DNA from 3 places in the Metabacillus herbersteinensis genome. Region 2 is predicted to be linked to each of the others. Evidence: riboswitches for the same ligand, from Rfam matches in the RefSeq annotation. Region 2 holds a riboswitch; each other region holds the start of a gene.

Region 1 (10,502 bases), 140 kb from region 2:
TTCTTTTCCTTCAAGAGCATATGCAGCAATGTCAGTTTGTGAGAATGCAAGTTCCGCATCTCCTACTCTTAACGTTTCCATATTTTCTCCTGAAGCACCAGAAGTTTGCGGTGTAATTTGTGCATTTGTATTGTCAGTAATTACTTTCCCCATTTGTCCTCCAAGTGGATAATACGTTCCACCAGTTCCACCGGTTAAAAGGCTAAGGTCTTGCTTTTCAGCTTTATCTTCTCCGCCTTCATCAGCTGTTCCACCTGATGCCCCTTCGTTCCCACATGCTGCAATGATCATAATTAAAGTCAATATCATTACAAACATAAAACTACTACGTAATTTCTTCATTATATATCCCCCTTTGTAAAAATTGTGTAAAAACTACTATCTTATCTTACCATATGTAACATTCAAACTGTCAAACTTTTGTAATTGTTTTGAATTCATAGTATTTTATATGATAGGTTATGAGCGACGTATTTAAAACAGAACAAAGAAGATAGGAGTTCTATTATTAAACAGAAATTTGGTAGAAAAAAACCACCTCAAAATCTGAAGTGGTTACCTTACTTTCACATTCCGAAACTTCTGTACCAATGGCAACTTTGCAAATGCACCTTCAAAATCTTTAATTAAATCTTCCGCATTTTCAAGTCCCACACTTAACCTCAGTAAACCATCGGTAATTCCTCTTGCTTCTCGTTCTTCTTTCGGCATTGCTGCATGTGACATTTTAGCAGGATAAGAGAGGATTGATTCTACTGCTCCTAAGCTAACTGCAAACACTGGTAATTTTACATTTTGTACAAAGGTTTTCACTGCCTCCGCATCTGGTAGTTTAAAAGAAAGAACGGCACCAGGTCCATCTGCTTGGTAGCGTTGAATCGAATAGCCTTTATGGAAGGTTAAACCTGGGTAATACACTTCCTCTACCTTTGGTTGTTTACTTAATGCTTCCGCGATTTTACGAGCTGAAGCAGTTGATTGCTGCAGTCGCACATGTAAAGTTTTCATACCCCGCAGAACGAGCCATGCATCCTGTACACCAAGTACTGCTCCGAATGAGTTTTGAAGCTTGTAAATTTGCTGGCCAAGTTCGGCGTCCTTCACTACAGCCAATCCTGCCAACACATCACTATGACCGGCAAGAAATTTCGTTGCACTATGCAATACAACATCAACTCCTAAACTTAATGGTCGTTGAAGAGCTGGTGTCATAAAGGTATTATCTAAAAATGTTAGACAATTATTTGCCTTGGCAAGCTTTACGATGCCACTAATATCTGTAATTTTCAGCAATGGATTTGAAGGGGTTTCCATATAAATTACTTTTGTATTTGGTTTAATTTTTGAAGCTACATCATGAAGATCAGTCATGTCGACGAACGTGTAATCAATTCCGAAACGGGATAATACCTCTGTAACCATCCGAAACGTTCCACCGTAAACATCCTCTGAAATGACAACATGATCTCCTTTTGAAAGGAGCAGGAAAGCTGTTGAGATCGCAGCCATCCCTGATGAAAAAGCGAACCCTCTCGTTCCATCCTCTAACTCTGCGATCGCGTTTTCCAGAGCTTCTCTGGTCGGGTTTCCAGACCGACTGTAATCGTATTTCCCAAACTCTTCAATATCAACTTGATGAAAAGTGGAGGAGTGATGAATCGGAACACTTACTGCCCCTGTTTCCTTGTCGACCTTTGAATCGTTATGCAACAGTTTCGTCTGAAACGTCCATTCAGAGTTGCTCAACAGCTTCAGCTCCCTTCATAGTTGAAAAGGCTTTTTGCAAATCTGCCTTAATGTCTTCCGCATGTTCAATTCCTACTGAAAATCGTAAAAGACGATTACACACTCCATTAGCTGCTCTTACTTCTTCTGGAATATCCATATGTGTTTGCGTTGCAGGATAGGTGATAAAGCTCTCCACTCCGCCTAAGCTCTCCGCAAACGTGATCGTATTTAGATTTTTTAAAAACGGATTAATCCATTCTTCCCTTTGTAGTCGGAACGAGATCATGCCGCCTTTTCCTGGGTATAAAACATCTGTTACTTCGGGCTGCTGCTCCAAAAATTCGACCAATTCCTGTGCGTTACTTTGATGCTGCTTCATTCTCAGTGATAAAGTTTTCATTCCTCGTATTAACAACCACGAATCAAAAGGTGATAATACAGCGCCGATTGCGTTTTGATGTTCAGCAAACGCAACAGTAAGCTCCTCCCCTTTTGTTACTACTAAACCTGCGAGCACATCATTGTGTCCACCTAAGTACTTTGTTGCGCTATGGATTACAATGTCGGCTCCATCAAGAATTGGTTTTTGAATAACAGGTGTGTAAAAGGTGTTATCAACGATTACTAGTATGTTGTGACGTTTAGCTAGGCTTGCCAGCTCCTTTATATTTGCTTCTTGCATTAAAGGGTTTGTTGGCGTTTCAATGAACAATGCTTTTGTTTGTGATGATATTCTCTGTTCTGTAGCATTTAAATCTGTAAAGTCATCGTATTGAAATTGTAGTCCATATTTCCTCCATTCTTTTTCAAACAAGCGGTACGTTCCGCCGTATAAATCTGAGGACACGATGAGCTCATCTCCACTTTCAAACAGGGCCATGATCGTTTGAATGGCTGCCATTCCAGAACTAAAAGCAAATCCTCCAGTGCCATGCTCTAAATCTGCTATTGCGTCTTCTACAAGCCTACGGGTTGGATTACCAGTCCGAATGTAATCAAAACCAGTCGATTCCCCGATTCCAGCATGTCGATAGGCTGTTGAAAAATAAACGGGTGGATTAACGGTTCCTGTGACTTTTTCACTTCGATTGCCAATTTGCGCTAGCTTTGTTTCAATTCTTTGATTCATGATTGTCACCATCCTTAGGAATATGTAGTCTTTTGATTTGGGATGTGTGAAGAAGCTTGTAAAAAAACAAAAAGACTTCCTCATGTAGAAGAAGTCTTGGTATGTTATAGTCGGCTTCTTCTTATCTTGCAAGCGAAAGGTGTTGCTTGCTGGAGTTAGCACCTTGGCACTCGGAAGATTTTTGGAAGGTAGATTGATTTTAGCTGGTTAGGTTTAAACATAGAGCCTAGAGGTTTTCTGGTTTAGCTGCAAGCATTCGCTTGCACGTCACGCTGACGCGTGACTGCGTTTGATAATAAAAAATTGCTTCGAACAAACAAGGGCGCTTTGTTCGCTTCAATTTTTTATTATCAAACGGCTAAATCAGAAAACAACATAGTTTTTGTGTTTAAACCTGGCAAAAATCAATCGATCCAAGAGTCTTCACTCGTTATTGACCGGTTGCTGAGGCTTCATAGGGCCAGTCCCTCTGCCTCTCTTGATAAGAAAGTATTATGAAATTTTTGAATTGTTTATGTTTTTTACTACTTTACCTTATTCCAGTACGAATTGCAAGAGTCTTATGTTAATTTAGTAGCTTTATATCTTCAATTATTTTATCGTAGGGTACGTCTGAGACTCCGTCGTATTGTTCTAGGATCGTGTTTCCTTTGATGAGATAGATGTTTGTGCTGTGTACGAATTGGCTGGAGCCTTCGACTTTTGCTGCTGGGGCCATGAAGCCTTTGTTTGAGAAGGTTTCGATTTCTGCTTGATCATAGCCTGTTAGGAAGTCCCAGTTGGTAAAGTCTGCTCCGAATTGTTCACCAAATGTTTTTACAACCGCTTTTGTATCATTGTCAGGGTCGACTGAGAATGACACCATATTCACATCTAGATTTTTGTCTTTTATTTGTTGCTGTAATTTTGCCATGTGGGCAGTCATTGGTGAACATACCGTGTCGCAATTTGTGAAAATAAATGCTGCCAGCCAGACTGAATCTTTGTAGTCTGCTGTTTTTACAGATTCACCATCTTGATTAACAGCCTGTAGTGGTTCAACTTGACCACTCAGGCTAAAGTGTTCTTCAAGGTTTACTGACTGTCCACATGCTGTCAAGAATACGGTGAGGAACAAAGCAAGTATGAGTTTTTTCACGATGCTATCCCCTTATTTGCTTGCAAATGACGTGTCGATTAGTTCATCAAATTCTGGTTTTTCTTTTAAGAATTTTAGTTCAAATGAAGAGTTTGCAAATTCTTGAACAACTTCTGCATCTACTTCAGTTGTGTAACGAACGCGCTCCCATGCACTGTCTATGATTGAAGGATCTAATTCTTGGTTTGTTGCCTCTTTAATTGATTTAATTGCAATCTCACGTGCTTCGTCTTTATTTTCGTTAATAAAGCTTACACCTTTTTCATGTGCTTTTACGATGTTTTTTACAAGCTCTTCGTCTTCCTCAATTAATTCATTGCTTGTTACTAACACGGTATTTGGTAATGTCGTTCCGTATGAAATTTCGTCTGAATCTACTAGAATTGTTGCTCCATCTTTAACGAATTGAGATGCCCATGGTTCAGGAACTGCTGCTAAATCTACTTTTCCTGATTCAAACATTGCGCCGTATTGTGCTGGGTTACCTGTTACATGCTTTAACGTTCCACCAATACGTGCTGAACTAATTCCGAAGTCTTGTAAAAATGTTTCCATTTGTACGTCATGTGTGCAACCTACACCTGGTGTAATGAATGTTTTTCCTTCAATTTCTTCAATACTTTTAATACCACTCTTTTCACTTGCTACGATAACTGTTCCACCTGAAGATGCACCTGCAAGAATTTTCACATCTGCACCATTTGCATAGTTGTTCATGACAGGTCCTGGACCCACTAATCCTGCGTGAATATCACCTGTTTTTAAAGCTGTCATAAATGCTGGGCCGTCCGCAAATGTTTTGTAAGAGATTTTCACATTTTCACCAACAGAGTCTTCAAAGTACTTCTTTTCTCTCGCAATCATCGCTGGTACATGATCAATGTTTGGAAAATACCCAATGACAATTTCTTTCTTTTCTCCGCTACCACTTGGAGTACTCGCTGATCCACATGCCGCTAACAGGCCGATCATTAAAGCAGCAATAATTGATAAAAACAATGATTTTTTCATGATTCTTTCCCCCGTATTTTAAGTTTCTAATCCCCATTTTCTCATGACATTCTTTTCTACGCGCTGGAAGAAAAGAAGATCAACAACAACTCCAATAACCATAATGATCATCATAATTCCAATAACTAGACTCATATCTCCAAAGTCTGAGGCGAATCTTAGTGAGTAACCAAGACCTGGACCTGTGCTCAACAATTCTCCTGCCATCAATGCTCTCCAGGCAAAAGCCCATGCTAATCTAGTGCCTGTTACTGCATACGGAATGGATGCAGGGAAAATGACTTTCCAAAACAAACTAAAGCCACGGTAATCCATTGTTTTGGCTGCATTAATATAGAGTGGTGGGACGTTTTTAATTCCTGTTCTCATATTAATTGTCATAACTAAAGTTCCACCAAGAACGACTATGAATGTGACTGCCGCTTCATTAAGTCCAAACCACATAATGGCTAGTGGAAGCCAGACAATACTTGGTACAGCTTGAAGGGCTAAAATCAGTGAGCCAAGCGTTTCGTCCGCTGTTTTTGATTTTGCTAATAGGACCCCTAACAACATTCCGAGTGTTAAGGAGATGGCAAGCCCAATTGCTAGTCGTCTAAAGCTAGCCATTACGTCGTAAACAAGCGTCATATCTGCAAAGCCTCTATATAATGAGGTAAAAACATCTGATGGTGCAGGTAGTAAAACTTCTGAAATTCCAAATAGGTGAACAGCAAGCTCCCATAGAGCAAAAAGTCCGCCATAAAAGAGGATGCGTTTAACGGCTGGCTGCATGCTGTAACTCCTTTTCTACGACTTTATCAATCTCTGCTTTTAGCAAGCTTTTAATTTTTACTTCATAAGGTAATAGCTCCGCGCGGGTTTGTTCACGTGGACGTGGAAAGTCTAGCTCAATCACGTCTAAAATTCGACCTGGCTGAGTACCCATCACAACAATTCGGTCTGAGAGCTTTAAAGACTCTTGAATACTATGTGTGACAAAAAGAATCGTTTTCTTTGTTTCGAGAAAGATCTCTTCTAACACTTCATGTAACCTTGAGCGCGTCTGCTCATCAAGTGCTCCAAATGGTTCATCCATTAAAAGTAGTGCAGGGTCCATCGCAAGTGCTCTTGCAATGGCAACACGTTGCTGCATTCCACCTGACAATTCATGTGGTGAATGGGTTGTATAATTACTCAATTGAACCATCGACAAGTATTTATGTGCGAGCTCACGCGCAGCATTCTTGGATAATTCCTTTTGGAGCGGAAACATGACATTTTCTTCAACAGATAACCAAGGAAATAAGGCAGCCTGTTGAAAAACCATTCCACGTTCTTTTCCGGGTCCTTTTATCGGATTATTTTGGAGGATAAGTTCTCCCGAAGTTGGAGTAGTTAGGCCTGCGACAATTGAGAGCAATGTTGATTTGCCACAACCAGAGGGTCCCAAAATTGAGACAAATTCCCCTTCCTTCACATCTAAATCAATATTTGATAAAGCAATTTCAGAACGATCACGCCCTGGAAATTCCTTTGAAACATTTTTTATTGTTAAAAACATTCTACTCACCCACCTTACGAATAATTCACATCAGGTTAATCGGATTAATTAGCTTCATTATATAGAATATGAAAGTAAAGTCAATCGTTTCCTGAAAATTAAAAAAGGAATCGGATTTTCGGTATAATTAGGAAGGGAGTTCTGGGTTAATTATATAGAGGGAAACTATTATCTTAGTTAGGGGATGTATCAAATTTCTCGATAAAAAAAGCGCAAGCGCCTTGGTCAGCCTTAGGCATAGCATAAGGCGATTCTAGGGTAGAAGGCGTTCTTTGCCTTCAATTTAGAATTGACTTATGACCTCGAGGCAGTCGAGAACGCGACGTCCTGTCGCTTCGACTGCACTAGCACGTCCTGTGCGTCGGGGCTAGGCGCTGGAGCTGGACTTGCGAAACGCAGACTTAGTATCAAATTTTATACTTTCTTATATGTTAAAAAAATGCCCAAATCTACTTGGGCACCTATCTTTACAATCTATTGTTTTTTTTCATCATAGTACTGAACTGCATACATAGCACCTTCAGATACCATTTTGTTGTCGTCGATATCATGTGGATCGGGGTGACCTGCTTTTTTCACAGGAAAGTTGTCTAATTTTACTTCCTTTGACATGAACTTCATAATTTTTCGCTTCGCCTTTTTCATTGAATCTTCTATTTTGTATCGTCGGGACTTGTCCTTTAATACAAGAGAAGTAACACCTATTGTTGATAATGCAATACCGGATAAAATCACTTTTTGTTTTTTAATCATTGTGATTCTCCTTTCAATTTTTAATAGGCTTTACTGTTACTTTCCCCGTTGATTCTTTTTTAAACATTGCCCTGATTGTTGATAAGCGATTCACTGTGAACTTTTCAGGCAATCGTGGTAAACTTAGTTGAAGCAGCATAAGACTTACACTGATGATGGAAGCGCTTCAATTCATAAGACAGCTTTGGAGGTTATCATGACAAAACAAACCGGCATTATTAAAGAAGAAATGTTTTACTCAACTGCTTTACAAGAGGAGTTAACTCTTTTAATTTATTTACCTGAAAACTTCTCTCCACTATATAAATATAGTTTATTGATTGCACAAGATGGACAAGACTATTTCCGTCTTGGTCGTGTCGCCAGGCAGGCTGAAGCATTGTTAAAGGAAGATGAAATTGAAAACTTAATCATTGTAGGAATTCCCTATAACGATGTGAATGATCGAAAAGATAAATACCACCCTCAAGGAGAAAAGTTTTCTGCCTATGTTCGCTTTTTAGCGCATGAGCTGGTCCCTTTTTTAGATCAAGAATTTCCTACCTATCAAGTCGGCCACGGACGAGCCCTGATTGGCGACTCATTAGGTGCGACAGTTTCTTTATTAACAGGGCTTGCCTACCCACATACATTTGGGAAATTAATCTTGCAATCACCTTTTGTAAATGAAGATGTAACAAAAGCAGTTGAAGATTTTACCTCACCTTCTCTCCCTTCCATTTTCCATCAAATTGGAACAGAGGAAACGCAAGTAAAAACGACGGATGGCCAAGTAAAAGATTTCATTACACCAAATCGAGAATTGCAAAAATTGCTCGAAAAAAAAGGATTTCCCTATCACTATGAAGAATTTAAAGGCGACCACACTTGGAAATATTGGCAACCACTTTTAACACCACTACTAAAAGAAATGTTCGGTTAAACGCCTGTTAATATGTTTCACAACGAAATTTTGATATAATGACATACAAAAGCGGAAGTGCCTTGTTCAGCCGACAAGCATAAGACGACTGCACGGGGCTAGGCACTGTATCTGGATGCCGAAACGCAGTCTTGGTAACAAAAGAATATTATCCTACCTATTAAAAACAAAAATGTCTGGAGGGAATATCATGAAATTTGGAATTATCCTTTTTCCATCAAAAAAATTACAGGATTTAGTAAACTCTTATCGTAAACGTTATGACCCACATTACGCGTTAATTGCTCCACATATTACACTCAAAACTGTTTTTGAAGCAACAGAAGACGAAGTAAAAGAGATTGCCCAAGATCTTCGCAGGATTGCAAAGAATGCAGAACGAATTAAGATTAGCATCCAAAAATTCAGCTCTTTTTCACCTGTAAATAACACGATATATTTAAAGGTAGAACCAACAGATAAACTGAGTGAGCTACATGCTATCCTTCATAAAGGCGCATTGGAAAGTCAACCTGAATTTTCATTTGTTCCACATATTACAGTTGGCCAAAAATTATCTGATGATGAACATTCCGATGTACTCGGAAGCCTAAAAATGCTCGATACAAAGCACGAAGAAACGATCGATCGTTTCCACCTTCTGTATCAGTTGGAAAATGGATCATGGACTGTTTATGAAACCTTCTTACTTGAAAAGGAATCCAACTAAGTGGAAGTATTAATTGTAACGACAGATGAACAGCTTGAAGATGCATATACAGTAAGACGGCTCGTGTTTGTTGCCGAACAACAGGTTCCAGAGGAAGAAGAAATTGACCAATACGAGCAAGAAGCTGACCACATTGTTTTGTATGACGATAAAAAGCCCGTTGGTGCTGCACGTTTCCGTGTAGTCGACGGAATTGGTAAGCTTGAACGAATCTGTGTACTTTCCGATTATCGAGGAAATGGTGCAGGAAAATTGCTTATGAACAAACTCGAAGAAATCGCACAAACAAAAGGAATTCAAAAACTAAAACTTAACGCTCAAACACATGCAGAAGCTTTCTACAAGCACTTTGGTTATGACACTGTGTCAGGAGAATTCATGGACGCAGGCATTCCACATGTGACAATGATTAAGAGTGTAGAAATTTAATAAAAGGTAACCCGGCGATATTCTAGACTGATATCACCGGGTTTTTTTCTGGTTGTATTTGAAATAAAAACCACCTCTTCTGCAAAAGCTAACACAGATAAGTTAGTCCTAGTGGAAGGTGATACATAGTGGATTATGCACAAATGGTATTGGAGTTAATTATTGGCTTTATCGGATTGTTCATTGTCGCAAAAATTCTTGGAAAAACACAGATTACTCAAATTACCACATTTGATTTTATTTCTGCACTTGTTTTAGGTGAGTTTGTCGGAAACGCTGTTTTTGACGATGAGGTTGGCATTTCAAGAATTTTATTTGCCATCACGATATGGGGAGCTTTGATTTATCTACTTGAAACGATTACACAAAAATGGAATCTTTCTAGAGGATTTTTAGAGGGACGACCTTCCATTATTATTCATCACGGAAAAATTTCGAAAGAACAGTTGAAAAAAAACAAATTAGACATTAATCAACTGCAACATCTGGTCCGTTCAAAGGGTGTTTTTTCTTTGCGGGAGGTTGAGTATGCTGTCCTTGAAACAGATGGCACCATTAGTGTATTAAGAAAATCGACTTACGATGTACCAACAAATCAAGATTTAAATCTGCAACCCACTGAAGTTCACATTCCAATTACGTTTATCAGCGATGGAGTTGTCATAAGTGCGAATTTGAAACAAGCTGGTTTTGATGACGGGTGGCTTAGAAAAGAATTACATAAAAAAAATATCGACCGAATTGAAGACGTACTATACGCTGAATGGCTCGAAGGTCAAGGCTTACATGTTCAAGCACAATAATCGCTTACTTACCTTTCACCCAAAGTAGATAATTTTCTACAAATATCTCAGCTAAATCATTACGAATCAATTTAGTTATGTAGACAGTAATAGCCGTTCTAAAAAAGCAACCAAGATGAGACATTAACGATCTTCACGTCCCATTTTTATGCATTTTTGGATCGGCTAAACGTATTCGTTAAACAACTTCCCTTTTCCCGTGTATTTTGAAGAAGGGTTCTTCCTTACGTCATCTCTTTTTTTATATGTATCTAAAATTTGTGAAAATCGTTGTTGATCCTGTCTTCGTTCTTCTTCAATGTATTGATTATTCAATAAAATAGTTGCTGTAGCCGGC
Region 2 (10,502 bases):
GTTGAATGATCCTGAAAAAAAAGATTGGTTTCATGAACAAGTAGATATCGCAAATTGGGAAAATCAACAGGAAATTGAGAATGGTTGGTTATTTGGCCTCCCTGATCTAAATCAAGATAATCCAGAAACTAGAGAATACTTGTTGGATGTTGCAAAATGGTGGATTGAAGAAACCGATATTGATGGCTATCGTCTGGACACAGTACGTCACGTACCAAAAGACTTCTGGGAGGAATTTTCAAAGGAAGTTAAGTCGGTAAAAGAAGACTTTTTCTTAATTGGAGAAGTTTGGAACAATGATCCCGGGTATGTAGCTTCGTACGGTGAAGCAGGTATTGATTCTTTTGTTGATTATCCTTTTTACGAAGAAGCATCAGAAATTTTTTCTGAGCCAAATCGAGAGCTAGGCCCATTGCATGATGTGTGGAAGCGTAATCTAGATTACTATGAAAATCCATACTTACTTGGAACGTTTATTGATAATCATGATAATGTCAGATTCACAAGAAAAGCCGTTCAGAAAGATCAGCATCCTGGACCGAGAACAAAGATGGCCTTGTCGTATATGTATACCGCCCCGGGAATTCCAATTGTCTATTATGGGACAGAAATTGCCCTTGATGGTGGAGAAGATCCAGATAATCGCAGACTTATGAATTTTCAGACAGATGATGAGCTCGTGAAGCATATTGGAAAACTAGCTGAAATCCGTAAAACCCTTCCTGCTTTAACAAGGGGAGATTACGAGCTTTTGTATGACGAAAAGGGAATGAGTGTTTACAAGCGAACCTATAAGGATGAATCTGTCCTCGTTGCTTTGAATAACACAACTGAATCTCAAAATGTAAGTATCCCAGCTGAAGATTTAGCAGAAAATAAAGAACTCCGTGGACTTCTAATAGGTGATGTCTCAAAAGAGTCGGGCGGAGAATACGAGATCATTTTAGATCGAGAAATGACTGAAGTATACGAAATTAAAGAGAAAAGCGGATTGAACTACGGTTTTATTAGTATTTTTGTTTTGGTGCCTTTATTTTTTGGCTTATTTATATATTTTGCTAATAAAAAGGGAAAACGATTAAAAAACGAATGAGTATAGGAGTTAGTTCTGTTAAGTATTTGACAGAACTCACTTTTTGTCAAAGGTGAATTCGTTTACATTAGTATTTATGGAAATTAGTTAAAAAGTGGATTAAGGTTTTTTGTCCTAATCATAGTAAAATGTGTATACTAAGTAAACCTTTGTAGACGTGAGTTTTAGAAACGGCAATGTCAGTGGAGAGAGGAGTGAACACGATGGCAACAATTAAAGATGTGGCAAAGTTAGCGAACGTAGCACCTTCAACAGTGTCACGTGTAATTGCAAACAATCCGCGAATTAGTGATAAAACGAAAGTACGTGTTCGTGAAGCGATGGGTGAGCTCGGTTATCATCCGAATTTTATTGCGAGAAGCTTAGCAAATAAATCAACAGAGGCAATAGGCCTTGTAATTCCAAGTTCTGCAGATAAGGCGTTTCAAAATCCCTTTTTCCCTGAGATTATTCGTGGAATTAGCAAAGGCGTACACCAAAAACATTACTCTCTTCAAATGTCGACTGGTGAAACAGAGGATGAAATTTTTGAAGGTGTTATGCAAATGGTCGAGGGGAAGCGAGTGGATGGCATTATTCTTCTCTATTCCCGCGTTGATGATAAGTTAACTGGCTATTTAAAACGAAAGAAATTTCCATTTGTTATTGTTGGAAAGCCATTTAAAGACATTGAAGAAATTACCCATGTGGATAACGATAATTATCGGGCAGCAAAGGAAGTAACAGAGCATCTTATTTACTTGGGGCATGAGCAGATTGCGTTTGTCGGAGGTAACCTCAATTTTGTTGTAACAATTGATCGACTACTAGGATATGAAAAAGCAATTCGAAATGCAAATCTTGTCTATCGAGATGAATATATTGTTCACGAAGAGTTTCTTAAAGAGGGTGGGCAGGAAGCAGTTAAAGAACTGTTTTCATTAAAGGAACCTCCAACAGCACTTGTGGTCGCGGATGATTTAATGGCATTAGGGGTTCTAAATATGCTTGATACAATGGGTATTAATGTACCGAACGATGTATCTGTTGTTTCTTTTAACAATGTCATGTTGTCAGAAGTCTCAAGACCTCCTTTAACAACCGTTGACATAAACATTTTTCAACTCGGCTATGAAGCGGCTAAGAACATGATTCAGATAATTGAGGAACCATTAGAACCAATGAAAAGAATTATTGTTCCTTATCGAATTGTTGAAAGACAATCGTGTATTGAGTATGTGAAGGAACATTTACAGAGTGTGTAAGATGCAAAATGAATGCCACAGCTGAAATTGCTGTGGCATTTTTTTTCTATTTATGAAATTATAAAATTCTTGTACTGTGGATAACGTTTCTGCATCCAGCTCCAGCGCCTAGCCCTGACGCACAGGACGTGCTAATGCAGTTACAGCGACAGGACGTCGCGATTGTAACTGCCTCGAGGTCATAAGTCAATTATAAATTGAAGGCAAAGAACACCTTCTATTTATAATCGCCTTATGCTTGTCGGGGCTGTTCAAGGCGCTTGCGCTTTTGTTCCTGGAATAGTTGTTCATCAGTGTTACTAAATTTACCCGTTTACTATCTTCCCGCCATTCACATGAATCATCTGTCCGGTTATATAGGAAGAATCATCACTGGCTAAAAAAACATAGCTTGGTGCTAGTTCTTCGGGTTGTCCAGGTCGCTTCATTGGTGTATCTGCACCAAATTTTGCGACTTGATCACTAGGGAAAGTTGATGGAATAAGTGGTGTCCAAATTGGACCTGGTGCAACACCGTTTACACGGATACCCTTTCCAACGAGTGATTGTGATAAAGATCTTGTGAACGTAGTTATCGCGCCTTTTGTTGCTGAATAGTCAAGAAGTTGATCATGCCCAGCATAGGCTGTGATTGAGGAAGTGTTAATGATTGAGCTGCCTTGTTTTAAATGTGGCAACGCAGCTTTTGTTAAGTAAAAGAACGAGAAGATATTTGTTCTAAACGTTCGTTCCAGCTGCTCACTTGTAATATCCTCTATCCCTTTTTGAGGGTGCTGTTCTGCGGCATTGTTGACAAGGATATCTAATTTTCCGAATCGATTGACGGTGTCAGAAACAATCTTTTGACAAAACCCTTCGTCACCGATATCTCCTGGGATTAATAAGCATTGTCGACCTTCTTTTTCGATGTATTTTTGCGTTTTATTAGCGTCTTCGTGTTCATCAAGGTAGGAAATAACAACATCTGCGCCCTCTTTTGCAAAAAACACTGCGACTGCTCGTCCAATTCCACTGTCACCGCCTGTAATAATGGCGACTTTATCCTGTAATTTTCCACTACCTTTATAAGTAGAGTCTGTAAAATCGGGCTTCGGGTTCATTTCATCCTCATGACCTGGCTGTACATTTTGATGTTGTGCTGGCATCGTTTGTTTCTGTTGATCTTGACTCATTTTTTAAACCCTCCTCATTTTATTGACCATAGTAGTATGCAAAAATAGGTTGATAAGTATGTCTAGTTTGAATGTTCCCCGATTTAGCTAATCAAAACCACTGAATTCAGTAAATAGGACTATTTGATTAATAAAGATCGGCTAAATTACATCTCTTCTGCGTCTGGTTGATAATGTGCTCTCCTCGTCAAAACTCAAAGAAAAAAAGCTGAAACATGAAGTTTCAGCTGATTACATTAAAATATTTTGCATCTGGATGAGAAACGACGATCGCAGAAACTGATGCTTCAGGTTCCATCATGAAGCCCTCTGTTAGCTGAATTCCGATATCTTCAGGTTTCAACAAACGGAACAGTTTTTCTTGATCATCAAGATTCGGACAGGCAGGGTAGCCGAATGAATAGCGTTGACCTTGATATTTAGCTGAGAAACGATGATCCATTGTAAAGTCAGGAGCATCTGGAAAGCCCCAGCGATCACGCACTAATTGATGTGTTCGCTCGGCAAGTCCTTCTGCAAGTTCCAATGCAAGTGCTTGAACGGCGTGACTTTTTAAGTAATCGCCTCTTTCTTTATAGTGCATCGCTAGGTCGCGTACTTGACTACCAGCTGTAACGGTGAACATTGCCACATAATCATGTTTAGTGGGCTGTTTAGGTCGAACATAATCAGAGATACAACGGAATGGCAGCTTCGATTGTCTTGGAAACTCAAATGTTTCAATGATTTTGCTTGTATCGTTAGGGTCCAATATATACAGCTTTTCGTTTTCACTATAAGAAGGGAAAAATTGATAGGCTGCTGCAGGCTGGAACCAGTTGTTTTTTTGTCCTTCTTTAAGTAGTTCTTGGATTAGTTCCATGAGCTCGACGGCTTTTGGATCTTTATTTTTAATTAATTCCTTCACTTTTCCCTTTAAGCCCAAATGATGCCCGATCAACATTTGCATATTGATGTATGGGATGATTTGAGGGAGGTCAATATTTTTAATTAAGTGACGGATTGTATCAACTGGTTGAAAAATAGGTGCTTTAGTTAACTGGGCGCGCTTTTCTAAAAGTTGAACTACTCCTTGATCTTGTTTTCGGAATGATGGGTGGTCGTCAACCAGAACAGGTTCCCTTTTCACAAACTGTTCTGGTGAAGTTCGCAACTGGTTTGCTAGAGCGAGACCGTCCATAGCATCTTTTGCGTACACGACAGGTCCATCATAGTTAGGTGAAATTTTATTATTTGTAAATTTTCGAGAGAGAGCTGCTCCGCCGACTAAAATTGGCACGGAAACCCCTGCATCGTGTAAATCCTTTGCCGTGATGACCATTTGTTGAGCAGATTTAACAAGCAAGCCTGATAAGCCAATGATATCTGGTTTTTCTTTACGTACGGCTTCGATAAGAGTTTGAGGTGTGACTTTGATTCCAAGATCGACAACTTTATAGCCGTTGTTACTTAGGATAATATCAACTAAGTTTTTACCGATATCGTGTACATCACCCTTAACGGTTGCTAGAAGAATTTTACCTTTGCCGCTGTCATCTTTCTTTTCCATAAATTGTTCTAAATACGAGACAGAGGTTTTCATGACTTCGGCACTTTGCAAGACTTCAGCAACAATTAATTGATTGGTGTTGAACAACACGCCGACTTCTGCCATCCCTTTCATAAGTGGACCATTGATAATTGAAAGGGGATCAGGGTAAGCCTCCATCGCCTTTTCTAAGTCAGGAATCAGACCTTCTTTTGTACCTTCGACAATGTACAAAGCGAGACGTTCTTCAAGTGGTAGTGTCTGACCTGGCTTTTTCACTTCTTTTTTCTTACCTCGATAAGCGTTTGTAAACGTTGCGAGTGTCGTATTATCTGTTCTAAAAAGGAGATCCTCAGCCATTTGGATTTCTTCTTTGGGAATCGATGCAAAGCGTTCGAGTTTTTCCGTATTTACGATGGCGTAATCTAAACCAGCTTGTGTACAGTGGTATAGATAAACAGCATTTAAAACTTCTCTGCCAACAGGAGGGAGACCAAAGGAAACATTACTAACACCGAGAATAGTTAAGCATTCTGGAAGTTCCTTTTTGATGAGTTGAATGCCTTTAACAGTCTCTTCTGCTGAACCAATGTATTGTTCATCACCTGTGCCGACAGGGAAAACTAATGGATCAAAAATAAGGTCACTCGCTTTTAAACCGTGCTTATGAACAAGTAGGTCATGTGAGCGTTTTGCAATTTTTAGTTTATCTTCAGCGGTTAAAGCCATGCCCACTTCATCAATCGTTCCAACGACAACTGCTGCACCGTATTGTTTAATAAGTGGTACGATCGCGTCAAAGCGCTCTTCACCATCTTCAAGATTAATCGAGTTGATAATTGCTTTACCTTGTGAATATTTTAAGGCACGTTCGATTACTTTTTCATCAGTTGAATCAATGACAAGTGGAGCTTTTACTTTTTTTACGAGTTCTTTAATAAAAAGCTCCATGTCTTCTAGCTCTTCGCGGTCAGGATCGGCTAAACAGATGTCAATGACATGGGCACCATTTTTCACTTGAGCTCGTGCAACTTCAGATGCTTCTTCAAATTTTTGCTCAGCGATCAATCGTTTGAATTTTCTAGAGCCAATAACATTTGTTCGTTCTCCTACAAATAAAGGTCGCATTCCTTCTTCGTATATAAGTGGTTCAATCCCTGAAACGGTGTGGCCACTTGAGATCTCAGAAATAGGACGAGGTGTAAGACTTGAAACAGCCTCAGCTAATGCCTGAATATGTTCAGGTGTTGTTCCGCAACAGCCTCCGACAATATTGAGCCATCCTTGTTCTGCAAAGCCTGAGATTTTTTTTGCTAATGATTGTGGAGACTCGTGATAATTACCTTCTTCATCAGGCAGACCTGCATTTGGATAACAGCTTACAGCCGTATTAGCTAAGCCGGATAATGTCCTAATGTGATCCGTCATAAATTCAGGACCTGTTGCACAGTTTAGACCAACAGAAATCGGCTTCATATGCTCCAACGAAATGTAAAAAGCTTCAATATCCTGTCCAGCGAGTGTAGTTCCCATCGGCTCAATGGTTCCAGAAATCATTAGTGGAACTTCTTTACCGACTGTTTCAAATGCTTTCTTTATCCCTAAAAAACCAGCTTTCACATTTAACAAATCTTGACTTGTTTCAAGTAAAAGTAAGTCAACACCACCAAGTAGTAAGCCTCTCGCTTGCTCCTCGTATGTGTCAACAAGGGTGTCAAAGGAAGTTCCACCGGTAACGGACAGTGTTTTCGTGGTTGGTCCCATTGAACCTGCTACAAACCTTGGTTTAGAAGGGGTAGAAAATTGCTCTGCAGCGCGCTTGGCAATTTTGGCTGATTCAATATTAAGTTCGAGCGCTAAATGACCTAGTTCATATTCGTCTAAAACCAAACTTGTTGCGCCAAACGTATTTGTCTCGATAATATCAGCATTTGCTTCTAAATAGGCTTTGTGAATATTTTCAATGAGTGTGGGACTTGTTTTGGTTAAGTATTCATTACAGCCATCATACTCTTCACCACCGAAGTCAGCGGCAGTGGGATCGGCTTGTTGAATCATTGTTCCCATTGCTCCATCGAGAACGAGGATTCGTTTTTTTAGTTCTTCTTGTATGTTAGACATGGAAGATCTTCCTTTCAGTACGTTGTTTTTCTTTTTGATGAATATAGTGAGTGAGCTCTACTGTTAAGTCGTACTGCAAGAAAGGAGTGATCAGATAAATACCATTAAACAGTTCAAACGCAGTATCAATCAATGAACGTGCAATGGCTAATCCTTCTTGACGTGCTTTTTCTTTGTCATTCCCAGCCAAAGCCATTTTTTCACGGATGGAATCTGATAGCTTAATTCCTGGAATTTCGTTATGAATAAACTCGGCATTACGCGTGGACGTCAAAGGCATAATCCTGATATAAATTGGCGCTTTTAATTGTTTAGTAGCTAGATAAACGTCTTCAATTTGTTGAGTAGAATAAAGTGGCTGAGAGATGAAATAGTCAGCACCACAATGAATTTTTTTCTCGAGACGGACAACAGCTTTATCAAGATGTCTGACATTTGGGTTAAAGGCTGCCGCAACCGAGAAATTCGTTTTTTCACCTAGGGGTTTCCCTGAATAAGACAATCCTTCGTTGAACTGCTTGATTAAACTAATTAAATCGAACGATGATAAATCGTATACAGAGGTAGCACCTGGAAAGTCACCAATCTTTGACGGATCACCAGTTACAGCTAAAACATCTGATAAACCGAGAGTATGGAGCCCCATTAAGTGTGATTGCAAGCCAATTAAGTTTCTGTCACGGCATGTAAGGTGAATAAGTGTCCTGGAATTTGCTTTTTCCTTGGCGAGTAAACCAGCAGCAACATTGCTTACCCTCGGTGTTGCAAGGGAATTATCTGCAAGAGTTAGCGCGTCAATTCCAGCCTGTTGCAAAGCGAGTGCACCTTCTAAAAAAGTGTTCAATCCGAGCTTTTTTGGTGGATCGAGTTCAACTATCACAGAACGTCTTTCTTTGACAATGTCCTGAAGTGGTGGTTCAGGTGTTGGGTTATTTGAGGTCGTAATTACTTCCATTTTCGGAAGCTTCACCTTTTTTTCTGTAACTGGTTTCAAGTGTGAAACAGCGTTGGCCATTGCACGAATATGCTCTGGCGTCGTTCCACAGCAACCACCGATAAGACGGACACCTTGTTCTCTGAACTTCAAGGCACTTTCTTCAAAATAGCGTTCATCAGATCCGTAGACAAGTCGACCCTCTTCAAAGGTTGGTAAACTACTATTTGGATAAACAGAAAGAAAGGCGTGTTTTGGAATCGAAACTTCTTCAAGAGACTGAATCATGTGATAAGGTCCTAGTCGACAGTTCAAACCAACAACATTTGCTCCGAGTTCCTCTAATTGGCTTAGGCCGTCCTGTAATGAGGTTCCGTCTTGGAGGACACCTGCATCATGGAGAGAGACGTTTGTAATAATCGGCTTGTTTGTTTCTTTCCTAGCAATCTGAAGGACCGTCTTGAGTTCTTCAAAATCATAGTATGTTTCTAAAAGGAGGCCGTCGACATCCTCACTAAGTAAAAGAAATAACTGTTCACGGAAGTTTCGTTTCACTTCATCTAAGGAATGGGCACTCTTTTTAAATGCACGAACACCACCAATCGTACCAACAACATGTGTAGAGGGTGTCGCAGCCTGCTTTGCTATTTCCACGGCTCTTTTATTGATTTGCCGAATCTCATCTTCAAGTCCGTATCTTGAAAGTTTAATAAAGTTGGCGCCGTACGTGTTTGTCTGAATGATATCGGCTCCAGCTTGGATATAGGACTGATGCACGTGAAGTACATCCTCAGGTTTTGATAAATTTAATTCTTCAAAACATCGATCAACACCATGGGAATAGAGAAGCGTTCCCATCGCACCATCTGCTATTAAAATTGAATTCTGTAATTCTTTTAAAAAACTCATGATTAAAGCCTCCGTTTCTTAGGATGTATGGTTAAAAAAAGGGGGGCTTTATTATAAATAAAAAAGCCTTCTAAAGAAGAAGACTTTGATGAAACAATCCTTCCCCTTATCTGCCAAGCATCTGTTATATGCTTTGCTGGAGTTAGCACCTTGGTAAGCAGAAGATCATTTTACCTAGACCTTCTTGGGTTACCGGTTGCTGAAGCTTCAAAGGGCCAGTCCCTCAGCTTCTCTTGATAAGAATACCTATTTACTTTAATTGATTAAAAACTGTTACAACTAATTTATCTAATATTTAGAAAAATATCAACCTTAAATTGAAAAAGTGTGAAAAATGTTGTGTTTTTTTACTGGCAATTATAAGGATATAAGAAAAATCAACGGATGCTTTAATAGAGATTTAAATGTGGAATTATAGTAATATTATTTAGAATTGTATTTAATTTTGAAAAGAACAGGTGAGTGGATGAATAAACTTTCTTCAATGACAACTGCATTTGCATCATTACAATGGTTGTTTTTTATTTTTGCTAATATTGTGGTAGTACCGATTTCAGTAGGAATGGCTTTTGAGCTTTCATCATTTGAAGTGGCGTCTATCTTAAGAAGTTCATTAATCGTGACGGGAATTGCCTGCGTGCTGCAGGGACTGATCGGGCATCGCTATCCTATTTTGGAAGGACCTTCTGGTGTTATTTGGGGGTTGATACTTAATTTGAGTTTATCTGCATCAACTTTAGGGATGAGCTTTACCGAGATTGGTGGGGGAATTGCTACTGGCATGCTATTAGCCGGGGGTGTCACGCTCATATTAGCTGCATGTAACCTAACTTTTTTACTTAAAAAAATTTTCACTCCAATGGTGATGAGTGTTTATTTATTTTTATTAACGTTTCAGTTGATGATTATTTTCTTTGAAGGAATGCTGAAAATCGACAGCGATGGAAGAATTAATCTGCCGATAAGCCTGTTTTCGGTGGGGTTAGTGGTTTTGGTTAGCTTTTTGAAAATTAAAGGAAATCGACTCATCAGGAATTTTTCTATATTAATCGGAATGGTCTTAGGATGGATTCTATACACGCTTTTATTTTCAACTGAGCAATCAATGAGCGGTGAAGCGGCGCCAGCTTTTACGATTTTTCCTTTCGGGATGCCTAATCTAGAAATAGGGATTATTGCGATTACATTTTTAGGATGTCTTTTAAATTTGAGTAACACGATTGCCTCTGTTCAAGCGGCATCAATTCTTTACAAAGAAACACCAACAAAAAGTCAGTTTAAAAATTCTTATTTGTTGACGGGATGTTATTCGATTGTTGCCTCGCTTTTTGGGTTGGTTACGTATGCACCATTTGCTTCCTCAATCGGGTTTTTAGAGAGCACACAAATTTTTGATCGCAAACCATTTATTATTGGGGGGGCGTTGATATCAGTGCTGGGAATCATCCCGTCATTTGGATTACTGCTTTCAACTTTACCAATAACTGTAGGGAATGCCGTT
Region 3 (10,502 bases), on a different contig from region 2:
AAATGTGAACACAAGATATTAAGAAATCATACCCGTTTAAATGCTAATATGTAGTTTTGATACTACCCCTGTAACAACTAGCTACAATACACTGTATCATTTTAGGTAGCAGCAAGATTAAAAGTACATGTATACCCGCTTGAAATCTAATAACTCCAATTAGTTTAAACGTTTTTTCATAAAACAATCCCTACTGATAGCTTAAAATTTATTAGGAACTATTATAAAAGGAACCAATCATTGACTGGTTCCTCCTTTTTAACGTATTACTTTCCGTTCAAATTCATTGACGATCATTTGACTTTTACGGTAATCCATTTCACGACTTTTTTCTACTTCCATGCGTTTATCATGGTGTCGACTGTACTCTGCATAGCCCATTCCGTGAGTTTGGTGCATTGCCTTTTCCATTTCTGTCGTGTAATTGAGATCAAGTTTATCTTGACTACAATAAATAATGAATCATTCCTTTCAAATTTCTTCGTCTCAACAGTTACAAGTGTAACAAGATTTTAACTAACCCTCAAAGTGTGTATGCACTCATATTGGATTGTGAGCGACGATATGAACCCTTTACCCTATTTGACGATAAGTATTTACCTATTTGCTAAAAAATGCTTCATAATGCTAAAGAGTTGATGAAATCCAATAATAATTTCTGGAAAGTGCGACAAATATCTTCGTATTCTACGATAGTCACTTAATACATAAAAAAAGCGCGGGGCGCCTTGTCAGCCTTAGGCATAGCATAAGACGATTCTAAATTGAAGGCGTTCTTTGCCTTCAATTTAGAATCGTCTTATGACCTCGAGGAGCTAGGCGTGGAGCTGGACTGCGAAAAGCAGACTTAGTATCAGATTTTATTACTTATTTGTAAAAAAGAGCCCCTTAGGACTCTTTTAATTTAACTCCTTTAATTCGGTCATACATTCTAGAACGAGTGTGACGGCCTGGCTCATTGCAGCTCCACCGCCAAATGCTGCTGTAACGCCAACCGCTTCCAATATCTCTTGCTCAGACGCTCCTTGATCTAAACAGCCTTTTGTATGATAGATAATGCAATATTCATCCTGTGAAAAAATACTTATGCCCAGTGCTATTAGTTGTTTTTCTTTTTGAGAAAGTGTTCCTTCTTTGAAACAAGCTTCGGTAAATGCATTAAAATGATGAGCTAAATCTGGCATTTTTTCAGTAAACGTTCCTAATCCCATTTTATAGTCAAGTAAAGCAGCTTCTGTTGAATTTCGCGGTTCAAACTGTTCCATTTACATAAACAACTCCATTTCACCATTTTTTCAACGTTAGTATGCTTTGATTTGAAAAATGTATTCAGAAATATATAAGAAAAATAGAAAAAGCCTGTCACGAGGACAGACTCACCTTTTCACTCACCAACTGCTGAAAGAACAGATCCTTCATAGTTTGTTTTAATAAATTCTTGAATTTCTTCTGATTGAAGTACTTCAACCAATGCTTTAATTTCTTCTCTCTCTTCATCACCTTCACGAACAACTATTAAGTTTACATATGGGTTGCTTTCAGGTGACTCAAGCGCAATTGCATCTTCAGCAGGATTTAAGTCAGCATCTAATGCATAGTTACCATTAATTAATACTGCGTCTGCTTCGTCATTTTCGTACGCTTTTGTAAGCATTGCTGCTTCAATATCAGCTTGGAATTCAAGATTTTTTGGGTTTTCTTCAATATCTTCTACTGTTGCTGCTGTTTTTTCAACACCTTCTTTTAAAGTAAGAAGACCTTTTTCCTCTAATAGTGAAAGCATACGACCATGATCTGCAACCGAGTTACTCATAATGATAGTTGCTCCGTCTGGAAGATCTTCTAATGACTTATGTCGCTTAGAGTATACTCCAATTGGTTCAATGTGGACGCCACCAGCACTTACAAATTTATACCCATTATCAGCAATTTGTGAGTTAAGGTATGGCTCGTGTTGAAAATAGTTTGCATCAAGCTCATTTTCTTCAAGTGTTTTGTTTGGCAATACATAATCCGTAAACTCAACGATGTCTAGTTCAATTCCTTTTTCCTTTAAAAGTGGAGCTGCTTCCTCTAAAATATCAACGTGTGGAACTGGTGATGCCCCAATTTTTAATGTTTTACTTTCACCTTCGCCACCTGTACTATCTTCAGCGCCACCACATGCTACTAAAACTGTTGCAATGATTGCTAATAAAAATACCAATAAACTCTTTTTCATTTTCTTTTCCCCCTATCGTTTATCTAGTGATTTAGTTAATAAATCTCCAATAAATTGGATGATAAAAACAAAAATTAAAATAAGTACAGTTGCTATAATGGTTACTTGAATGTTACCACGGTTAAATCCTTCTAAGAAAGCCAAATTACCAAGTCCACCTGCACCAACAACTCCAGCCATTGCTGTGTATCCTACCGATGCAATTGCAGTCACTGTTATTCCAGATACAAGAGCTGGCATTGATTCCGGGAGAAGCACTTTCATAATGATTGTGCTTGTTTTAGCACCCATAGACCTTGCCGCTTCAATAACGCCTTTATCAATTTCACGAAGTGCAATTTCAACCATCCTTGCGTAAAAGGGTGCCGCACCGATAATTAAGGCGGGCAATGCAGCGTTTGCTCCTAAGATTGTTCCGACAACTACTTTTGTAAAAGGTATCAGTAGGATGATCAAAATGATAAATGGGATGGATCGAAAGATATTTACAACTGATGCAACAAGTCCGTTAATCATTCTGTTTTCCCATATGTTTCCCTTAGCTGTCAGGAATAATAGTAATCCTAAAATAATGCCAATAATAAAAGTGGCAACAACCGATAAAGACGTCATATAAATGGTCTCGTAAGTTGCTTCCCAGACCTTTTCCCAATTCACTTCAGGCAGAAGTTGTTCAAGCATTTAGAATCACCTCCACCTCAACCTGTTGATTTTGTATATAAGAAACTGCTCTCTCTACCTCTAGGTCATTTCCATCCATGTGAATAAACAATGTACCGTAAGAGCCACTCTGCGTTTGTGAAATCTTACCTTGTAGGATGTTTACTTCCACTTCAAAATGACGAATGATATTGGTGATTAAAGGTTGCTCAGCTGCATCTCCGACAAAAGTTAGTTGTACAACCCTTCCTTTTGGATATAGCTCCAATAAGTGTTCAACTGTTGCTTTCGTGTCTTCAGGTTCTGTTACTTGCTTAACAAATCGTTTTGTTATTGACTGTTGCGGTTTTTTGAAGACTTGAAGTACTTCGCCTTGCTCGACAACACGCCCCTCTTCCATAACAGCTACTTGGTGACAGATCTTACGAATTACATGCATTTCGTGAGTGATTAGCACAATCGTCAAACCTAGTCTTTCATTAATATCGACAAGTAGTTCTAAGATTGAATCAGTCGTTTGTGGATCAAGCGCTGAAGTAGCTTCATCACACAACAATACTTTAGGATTATTGGCTAAAGCTCTCGCAATTCCAACGCGCTGTTTTTGTCCACCACTTAGTTGAGCGGGGTAGGCATCTTCTCGTCCTTCTAAACCAACCAGCTTAATTAATTCAGCAACTCTTTTATCACGACTTTCTTTTTTCACTCCGACAATTTCGAGAGGAAAAGCGATATTTTCTCGAACTGTTCGTGACCATAGCAGGTTAAAGTGTTGAAAGATCATACTAATTTCTTGGCGAGCTTTTCGTAATTCCCGGCCACCGATTTTATCAATTCTTTGCCCAGCCACTTCTATTGAACCGCTTGTTGGTTTTTCAAGTCCGTTCAGCAAGCGAATTAATGAACTTTTACCTGCTCCACTATATCCAATGATTCCAAAGATTTCTCCTTGCTTAATATCCAAATCTACCGTATCAACTGCCTTAACATTTCCGCTTTTTGATTGATAGATCTTGACAACTTCTTTTAGTTGAATCATGTCATCACCTTCTTTCTAGTTGTTTTTAGTCCTCTCACTCTATTAGTATAAAGATTTTACAATTTTCTAAACGAAAAATGCCTTTCTGCAAAAATGAGCAGAAAGGCATGTAATAGTTAATGTCCTTTCTCTCATCTACCAAAGCAATCATTGCTTTGTGTGAATTGGCACCATTTCAACATCGACTGTTGACGGTTGCCGGGCTTCATAGGGCACTTCCCTCCACCACTCTTGATAAGAGTATAACTTTATTTAATTAGTACCTTATTCGTTTTAAGTGAGTTTTGATTACGTTTGTGATTGTATCATGCGTTAAAAAAATGTGTCAACTATTTTATTCTATTTTTAAGATAAGCTAACAGTTGCTGAAGATCGTATGCTTGTTGCCTTAAAAATAGCTTGCTCTAAATCCTCCAATAAATCATCAATATGTTCGATTCCAACTGATAAACGAATTAAATCTTCAGTAACTCCAGATTTCTTTAAATCCTCTTGTTCGAGCTGTTGATGAGTTGTACTTGCTGGATGAATGATTAGGCTTTTCGCATCCCCAACATTCGCAACATGTGACCATAATTCGACAGCATTAATTAGTGCAGCCCCAGCTTCCCGCCCGCCTTTTATCCCAAAAATGACGACAGAACCGGCTCCTTTTGGTAAGTATTTTTCAGCAAGTTGCTTTCCTGGATGATCTGGTAGCTCTGGATAAGAAACCCATTTAATAGCAGGGTGTTCTTTTAAGTAATGAATTATTTTCCTAGTATTGGATACATGCTCTTTCATACGTACATGAAGTGTTTCAAGACCTAATGTGAATTGAAAAGAGTTGTACGGACTGATAGCGGGTCCTAAATCACGCAGCAATTGAACACGAGCTTTAATAATAAATGCTATTTCACCAAGTGCCTCTGCATAGACAAGGTTGTGATAACTAGGATCAGGGCTAGTGAATCCTGGAAACTTAGGGCTATTCCAATCGAATTTTCCGCCATCAACGATAATTCCACCGAGTGTTGTTCCGTTACCAAGCAACCACTTTGTAGCAGAATGCACAACAATATCTGCTCCATGTTCAATTGGACGACATAAATATGGTGTGGCGAAGGTGTTGTCGATAATAAGTGGTATTCCTGCATCATGTGCAACTTTTGCGACAGACTCTATATCTAAAACATCCAAACTTGGATTTCCAATCGTTTCAGCAAAAATAGCCTTTGTTTTCGGTGTAATCGCTTCTTTAAAGTTTTCTGGATCCTTTGGGTCAACAAACACAGTGTTAATTCCATACTTAGGTAAAGTGTTGGCAAATAAGTTATATGTACCACCATATAGAGTTGAAGCTGAGACGATTTCATCCCCTACACTAGCAAGGTTTAGAATTGACAAGGTAATAGCAGCCATACCGCTTGCGACCGCTAACCCCCCAACTCCACCTTCAAGCTGAGCAACTCTCTTTTCAAAAACAGTAGAAGTCGGATTATGAATGCGAGTATAAATATATCCCTGTTCTTTTAGTCCAAACAAGTCTGCAGCATGATCAGTGCTATTAAACATATACGCATTTGACTGATAGATCGGCACCGCTCTTGCTCCCGTAGCTGGATCTTTACTTAATCCACCATGAATATTCAAAGTCTCTAACCGATAAGATTTTTTCTCTCCCATTGCTATTCCTCCCATAATCATAAAAAATTCAAAATACAAAATGCGTGTTTCGTTCTATCTACCAACATATGGACTCTCTTGTGAAGTTAGCACAATTTTGCATAGAGGGAATATTCAGTCTTTTATAATAAAAAACATTTCTGGATACAAGCTGTCAATTTCAACTTGAGTAAGGTTGACCGTATTGAAGAAATGCATCAACCCTTAAATAATCCCGAAACGATCCCTTAACTCTTACAGCCCCTATCTTTATCATTTGCTGTAGCTTGACTTCACCAGTTAATAGATCGTTTATTTCTTCCTCTGCACCTTCGATAACGAACGATGTTTTTCCACCGTTTCTTTTAATTTGTTTGATTCCTTCAGTAGTTATTTTTATATATATGCTTTTTAAATTAGTTGGTCGAATTTCTAAGGTAAGAGGGTGGTGGGGATAGATCGGAGTTAGGATGTTCAATTCATTTATTCTTTCTAAAAATAAATCAATACACATTATTATTCCCCCGATTGTCTGTCATCGCCTTTGGTACTTAAGATTCTATTCGACTCAGGGATTTCCTTCTCAAAGAATTCGACAGTTAATTTGTTTGCTGTCAGATGCTGATGGTTTATTCATATTTCCCAAGAAATATGTAAAATGCCGCCCTATTTAGGCGGCATATCTTTTTAAAACATCATATAAATATCCAACTGATTGAAACGCATATACTCTTTCAAGTATTATTTCATCTTTAAATATTAGTAAACATGGAACACTTTCAACTGCCCATTGTACCGCCTCATGTGGATAAAAGTTTAGATTCACACTGTATATCGTTAAGTCTGACATCATTTCATCAACAACCGATAACATTTTTTTGCAACCTGACACGTACCACATAAAGGTGTGTACAAGTAAAGAATTGTATAACCTTCTTTGTTTATCCCTTTATCTTTTTCATTCCATTCAATCATTGCTACTTGTTTTACACCTCTTCATAAAAATTTAGCATCAACATCAATATTCGCACTTAGTAAAACAGAAGCAACATGATGATCAGGAGCTGTTGCAACCTCGCGATAGGTTTTATCAATGTAAATGTGTGAAGCCTCTGGAAATTCACGTCTAAATTGTTTCCGTAATCGCTCCCCCGCATCATCTGCATCAACTAATACATATACATCTTTGAAAAAGAGCTCATCGATCAGCTCATCAAGCTTTGTAACGCTGATTGTTCCGTTTGTACAAATAATTTCTATTGGTTCATTTATGACCGTTAAGACCTTCTTTTTATCTGATTTACCCTCAACAATCAATACTTTTCCAACCTCAACTACTGACATTGTCATCACCTGTTTTTAAAGTTAAAAGTCTTTCTATAAGTTATTCGAGTTGTCGAGGTTGTTTCCTTTTAAAAGAAAGAAAACCGACCACTTATTATTTATCTTTATGAATCAAAATGACAACTGCTCAGGTTTCAAGTTGGCCTATAAACTCCTAAAACAAGTATATTAAAACTTTTCAGGAAATTTACTGAGTATGAAAAAAACAGCAGAGGACTACTCCACTGCTACTAACACCAACCATTAACGTCATCACAATCCACATATTTTTCATCAGGCTTAGTCGGAACATCTACATATTGATAAAAATTGTTATCTTCATATTGATAATTCGTTTTCAAATCAAAGCTAGACTCTGCACCTTTTGAAACCATTTGTCCGATTTGCTCATTTTCTAAAAATAAGTTGATTTGCCCATTAGAGAATTTACCAACTACTCGATCGGTTATGTTTAGACGTTGTTTTTCTAAAGTCATATGGACACCCCCTTGTTTTACCTTTAGCGTGTCCATATTTATTAAAGTAATGCTACCCTAGACTATATGAATCTGAATCAGTCTTCGTTTGTCATTTCAACATATTGTTCTGAAGTCATTAAGTTATCCACTTCTTTTACATCGCTAGGCTCAATTACGATCATCCATGCTTTTTCATAAGGAGATTCATTGACAAATTCTGGACTATCATCAAGATCTTCATTTACTTCAACTACTTTACCACTAATAGGTGCGTATAATTCTGAAACGGTTTTAACAGACTCAACACTTCCAAAAGGCTCATCTGCTTTCACTTCGTCGCCTACTTCAGGTAACTCAACAAATACGATGTCTCCAAGCTCTGATTGTGCAAAATCCGTAATACCAATACGTACCTTCTCACCTTCAACTTTCACCCATTCATGTTCTTCCGAATAACGCAGTTCTTTTGGTGTGTTCATTTGTAAAAACCTCCATATTAAGTAGTGTTATGTTTATAATAAGAAAACTAAGCTAGGTCTTAACGATTACGCCTAGTTGAACTTACAAAATAGAAAGGATGAAAGGCTAAGTTCGCGACGTCCTGTCGCAACGCCTTTCTGACCTACATCATGTAGGCCTCCAAGTTTCACGAAATTGATCTTCGTTAAAACCAATTGTAACCTTTTCGTTATTTGTAACTAGAGGGCGTTTGATTAACATTCCATCAGAAGAAAGTACATCTAACATTTCGTCTTCTGACATTGTTTTTAATTTATCCTTTAATCCCAATTCGCGATATTTTTGACCGCTCGTATTAAAGAATTTCTTTAATTCTACACCGCTAGCCTCATATATTGCTTTAAGCTCATCCTTGCTTGGGGGATTGTCCACAATATGTACTTCTTTAAATTCTATTTCGTTTTCTTCAAACCACTTTTTTGCATTACGGCATGTACCACACTTTGGATACCAGTAGAAAGTTAAAGCCATCTTTTCACCACCCACTTACCTAAGTTTTAACATTTGTATTTTATCACAACATGTAACACAAGCATAACAGGAAGTGTCAAAACTCTTGTGATTTTGTTCTATATCATTCCTTAGTGTTAAAATTGCTGTAGAACAGCCAATAAAAATTACCTTATCTTTTAAAACATCCAACTAGTTTCAACATACTAGTCCAACAGTAAAAAGCAGATATACGAGTGTATATCTGCCTTTGTATCATGGTGCATTTATTAAGAAGTATAACCTTCAGCCTCAATGAGTTTTGCAGCAATTTCTCTCTTTTTTGCAATTACGTTAATTGGTGTGTGACGAGTAAATTTGCGTAATGCCGAAATCATCATGCGCAATGAATCACCATGTTCAATAGCCACTAGAGATTCTTTTGCATGTGCTTCAATTTCGTTAAATGCTTCTTGACAGAAAACTTGTGTATATAGAAGTTTTTGTTTATTTTTCTCTTCACCGTTTTTCCCAATTGCTTTTTCGGTGCGAAGAATAGCTGACTCCATTGCATAAACATTACTTACGATGTCAGCAATATTCACAAGTACTTCTTGTTCTTGCTGTAGCCCTTTGCCAAACTTTTGCGCAGCTAACCCAGAAATCATTACCCCAATTTTCTTGGCATTTTTCAATAAATATTTTTCTTGCTCTAATGTACCTTCGCCTACTTCTTCAGGCATAAGCATCATCAACTCTTCTTGTAAAGCTTGAGCTTTTTGGAACAATGGAAGCTCGCCCTTCATTGCTTTACGCAAGTAAGTGCCTGGTACTAATAAACGGTTAATCTCGTTTGTACCTTCAAAAATTCGGTTAATACGAGAATCACGGTAAGCTCTCTCTACTTCGTATTCAGCCATAAATCCGTAACCACCATGGATTTGAACGCCTTCGTCTACTACATAATCTAATGTTTCTGAACCGAATACTTTATTTAAAGAACACTCAATCGCATATTCAGCAATAGATGCCGCAACTTCTTTCCCATCTTTTACTTCATCAGCTGACAAACGGCTCATACGATCTTCGAATAATCCAACGGTACGATAAACAGAGCTTTCCATTGTATATAACTTCGTAGCCATATTTGCTAATTTTTCCTGAATTAAAGTGAACTTTGAAATTGGTGTTTTGAACTGTTGACGTTGGTTTGCATATTGGACAGAAACATCAATGATTCGCTTTGATCCACCAATTGTTCCTACAGCCAACTTGTAACGACCAATGTTCAAAATATTGAAGGCAATAACATGACCTTTTCCTAATTCACCCAATAAGTTCTCTTTTGGTACTAAAGCATCTTCTAAAATAAGTGTTCTTGTAGAAGAACCTTTAATCCCCATTTTCTTTTCTTCAGGTCCAGTAGAAACACCTAAATACTCTTTTTCAACGATAAATGCTGAGAAATGCTCTCCATCCACTTTTGCATAAACAACAAATACATCAGCGAATCCTGAGTTAGTGATCCATTGTTTTTCTCCATTTAATACGTAATGTGTGCCCTCAGCATTCAACTTAGCTGTTGATCTAGCACCAAGTGCATCTGAACCAGAACCAGGCTCAGTTAATGCGTAAGCTGCTATCTTTTCACCTGTGGCTAAATCAGGCAAATATTTATGCTTTTGCTCTTCGTTACCAAACAAAACGATAGGCAATGAGCCAATCCCTACGTGAGCACCATATGATAATGAGAAACTTCCCGCACGAGCAAATTTCTCCGTAATTAACGCAGAACTAATTTTGTCCAAACCAAGCCCACCATACTCCTCAGGAACATCCGCTCCCAATAACCCAAGCTCACCTGCCTGTTTTAAAAGCTTCACAGATTTTTCAAACTGATGATTCTCAATATCATCTAACTCTGGTAACACTTTGTTCACAACAAAATCCTCAGCAGTCTTAGCAATCATCTTATGCTCATCAGAAAAATCCTCCGGAGTAAAAACCCGATCAGCCGAAACATCCTCAATTAAAAAACTCCCACCCTTAATAACACCCTGAATCGTATTAGACATCTAAATTCCTCCATTAATCTTATTTTGAAATTTATCTAACTTTCAATCTCTATGCCCTATATCCCCTTCTAACTCCAATGCCCTTAAAAGAACTGAGCATAAAAACCGCAAGG

The links. A riboswitch is a leader RNA that binds a small molecule or an ion and turns the genes downstream of it on or off. The one in region 2 is predicted to bind S-adenosylmethionine.
Region 1: linked by a shared signal. The riboswitch ahead of ACFFIX_RS10585 (methionine biosynthesis PLP-dependent protein) and the one ahead of ACFFIX_RS11275 (bifunctional homocysteine S-methyltransferase/methylenetetrahydrofolate reductase) in region 2 are both predicted to bind S-adenosylmethionine.
Region 3: linked by a shared signal. The riboswitch ahead of ACFFIX_RS05480 (methionine ABC transporter ATP-binding protein) and the one ahead of ACFFIX_RS11275 (bifunctional homocysteine S-methyltransferase/methylenetetrahydrofolate reductase) in region 2 are both predicted to bind S-adenosylmethionine.

The regions. Positions count from the first base shown of each region.
Region 1 covers NZ_JBHLVO010000007.1:11,310-21,811, forward strand. Annotated here, with positions in the region: gene ACFFIX_RS10575 (TAXI family TRAP transporter solute-binding subunit) at 1-342, opposite strand, end outside; gene metC (cystathionine beta-lyase) at 556-1,746, opposite strand; gene ACFFIX_RS10585 (methionine biosynthesis PLP-dependent protein) at 1,733-2,857, opposite strand; SAM riboswitch class I at 3,202-3,345, opposite strand; gene ACFFIX_RS10590 (SCO family protein) at 3,423-3,995, opposite strand; gene ACFFIX_RS10595 (ABC transporter substrate-binding protein) at 4,008-5,006, opposite strand; gene ACFFIX_RS10600 (ABC transporter permease) at 5,025-5,780, opposite strand; gene ACFFIX_RS10605 (ABC transporter ATP-binding protein) at 5,764-6,549, opposite strand; gene ACFFIX_RS10610 (YbyB family protein) at 7,024-7,302, opposite strand; gene ACFFIX_RS10615 (alpha/beta hydrolase) at 7,499-8,224, shown strand; gene ACFFIX_RS10620 (YjcG family protein) at 8,415-8,933, shown strand; gene ACFFIX_RS10625 (GNAT family N-acetyltransferase) at 8,934-9,362, shown strand; gene ACFFIX_RS10630 (DUF421 domain-containing protein) at 9,491-10,165, shown strand; gene ACFFIX_RS10635 (hypothetical protein) at 10,331-10,502, opposite strand, start outside.
Region 2 covers NZ_JBHLVO010000007.1:152,249-162,750, reverse strand. Annotated here, with positions in the region: gene ACFFIX_RS11295 (alpha-amylase family glycosyl hydrolase) at 1-1,093, shown strand, start outside; gene ACFFIX_RS11290 (LacI family DNA-binding transcriptional regulator) at 1,297-2,337, shown strand; gene ACFFIX_RS11285 (SDR family oxidoreductase) at 2,643-3,509, opposite strand; gene metH (methionine synthase) at 3,733-7,158, opposite strand; gene ACFFIX_RS11275 (bifunctional homocysteine S-methyltransferase/methylenetetrahydrofolate reductase) at 7,151-9,001, opposite strand; SAM riboswitch class I at 9,105-9,244, opposite strand; gene ACFFIX_RS11270 (uracil/xanthine transporter) at 9,468-10,502, shown strand, end outside.
Region 3 covers NZ_JBHLVO010000003.1:93,453-103,954, reverse strand. Annotated here, with positions in the region: gene ACFFIX_RS05500 (YuzK family famiily protein) at 259-411, opposite strand; gene ACFFIX_RS05495 (carboxymuconolactone decarboxylase family protein) at 900-1,265, opposite strand; gene ACFFIX_RS05490 (MetQ/NlpA family ABC transporter substrate-binding protein) at 1,385-2,221, opposite strand; gene ACFFIX_RS05485 (methionine ABC transporter permease) at 2,234-2,902, opposite strand; gene ACFFIX_RS05480 (methionine ABC transporter ATP-binding protein) at 2,895-3,920, opposite strand; SAM riboswitch class I at 4,049-4,161, opposite strand; gene ACFFIX_RS05475 (O-acetylhomoserine aminocarboxypropyltransferase/cysteine synthase family protein) at 4,266-5,585, opposite strand; gene ACFFIX_RS05470 (SCP2 sterol-binding domain-containing protein) at 5,746-6,078, opposite strand; partial or broken gene ACFFIX_RS05465 (thioredoxin family protein) at 6,235-6,539, opposite strand; gene ACFFIX_RS05460 (toprim domain-containing protein) at 6,561-6,908, opposite strand; gene ACFFIX_RS05455 (YusG family protein) at 7,139-7,384, opposite strand; gene gcvH (glycine cleavage system protein GcvH) at 7,462-7,845, opposite strand; gene ACFFIX_RS05445 (arsenate reductase family protein) at 7,994-8,356, opposite strand; gene ACFFIX_RS05440 (acyl-CoA dehydrogenase FadE) at 8,605-10,389, opposite strand.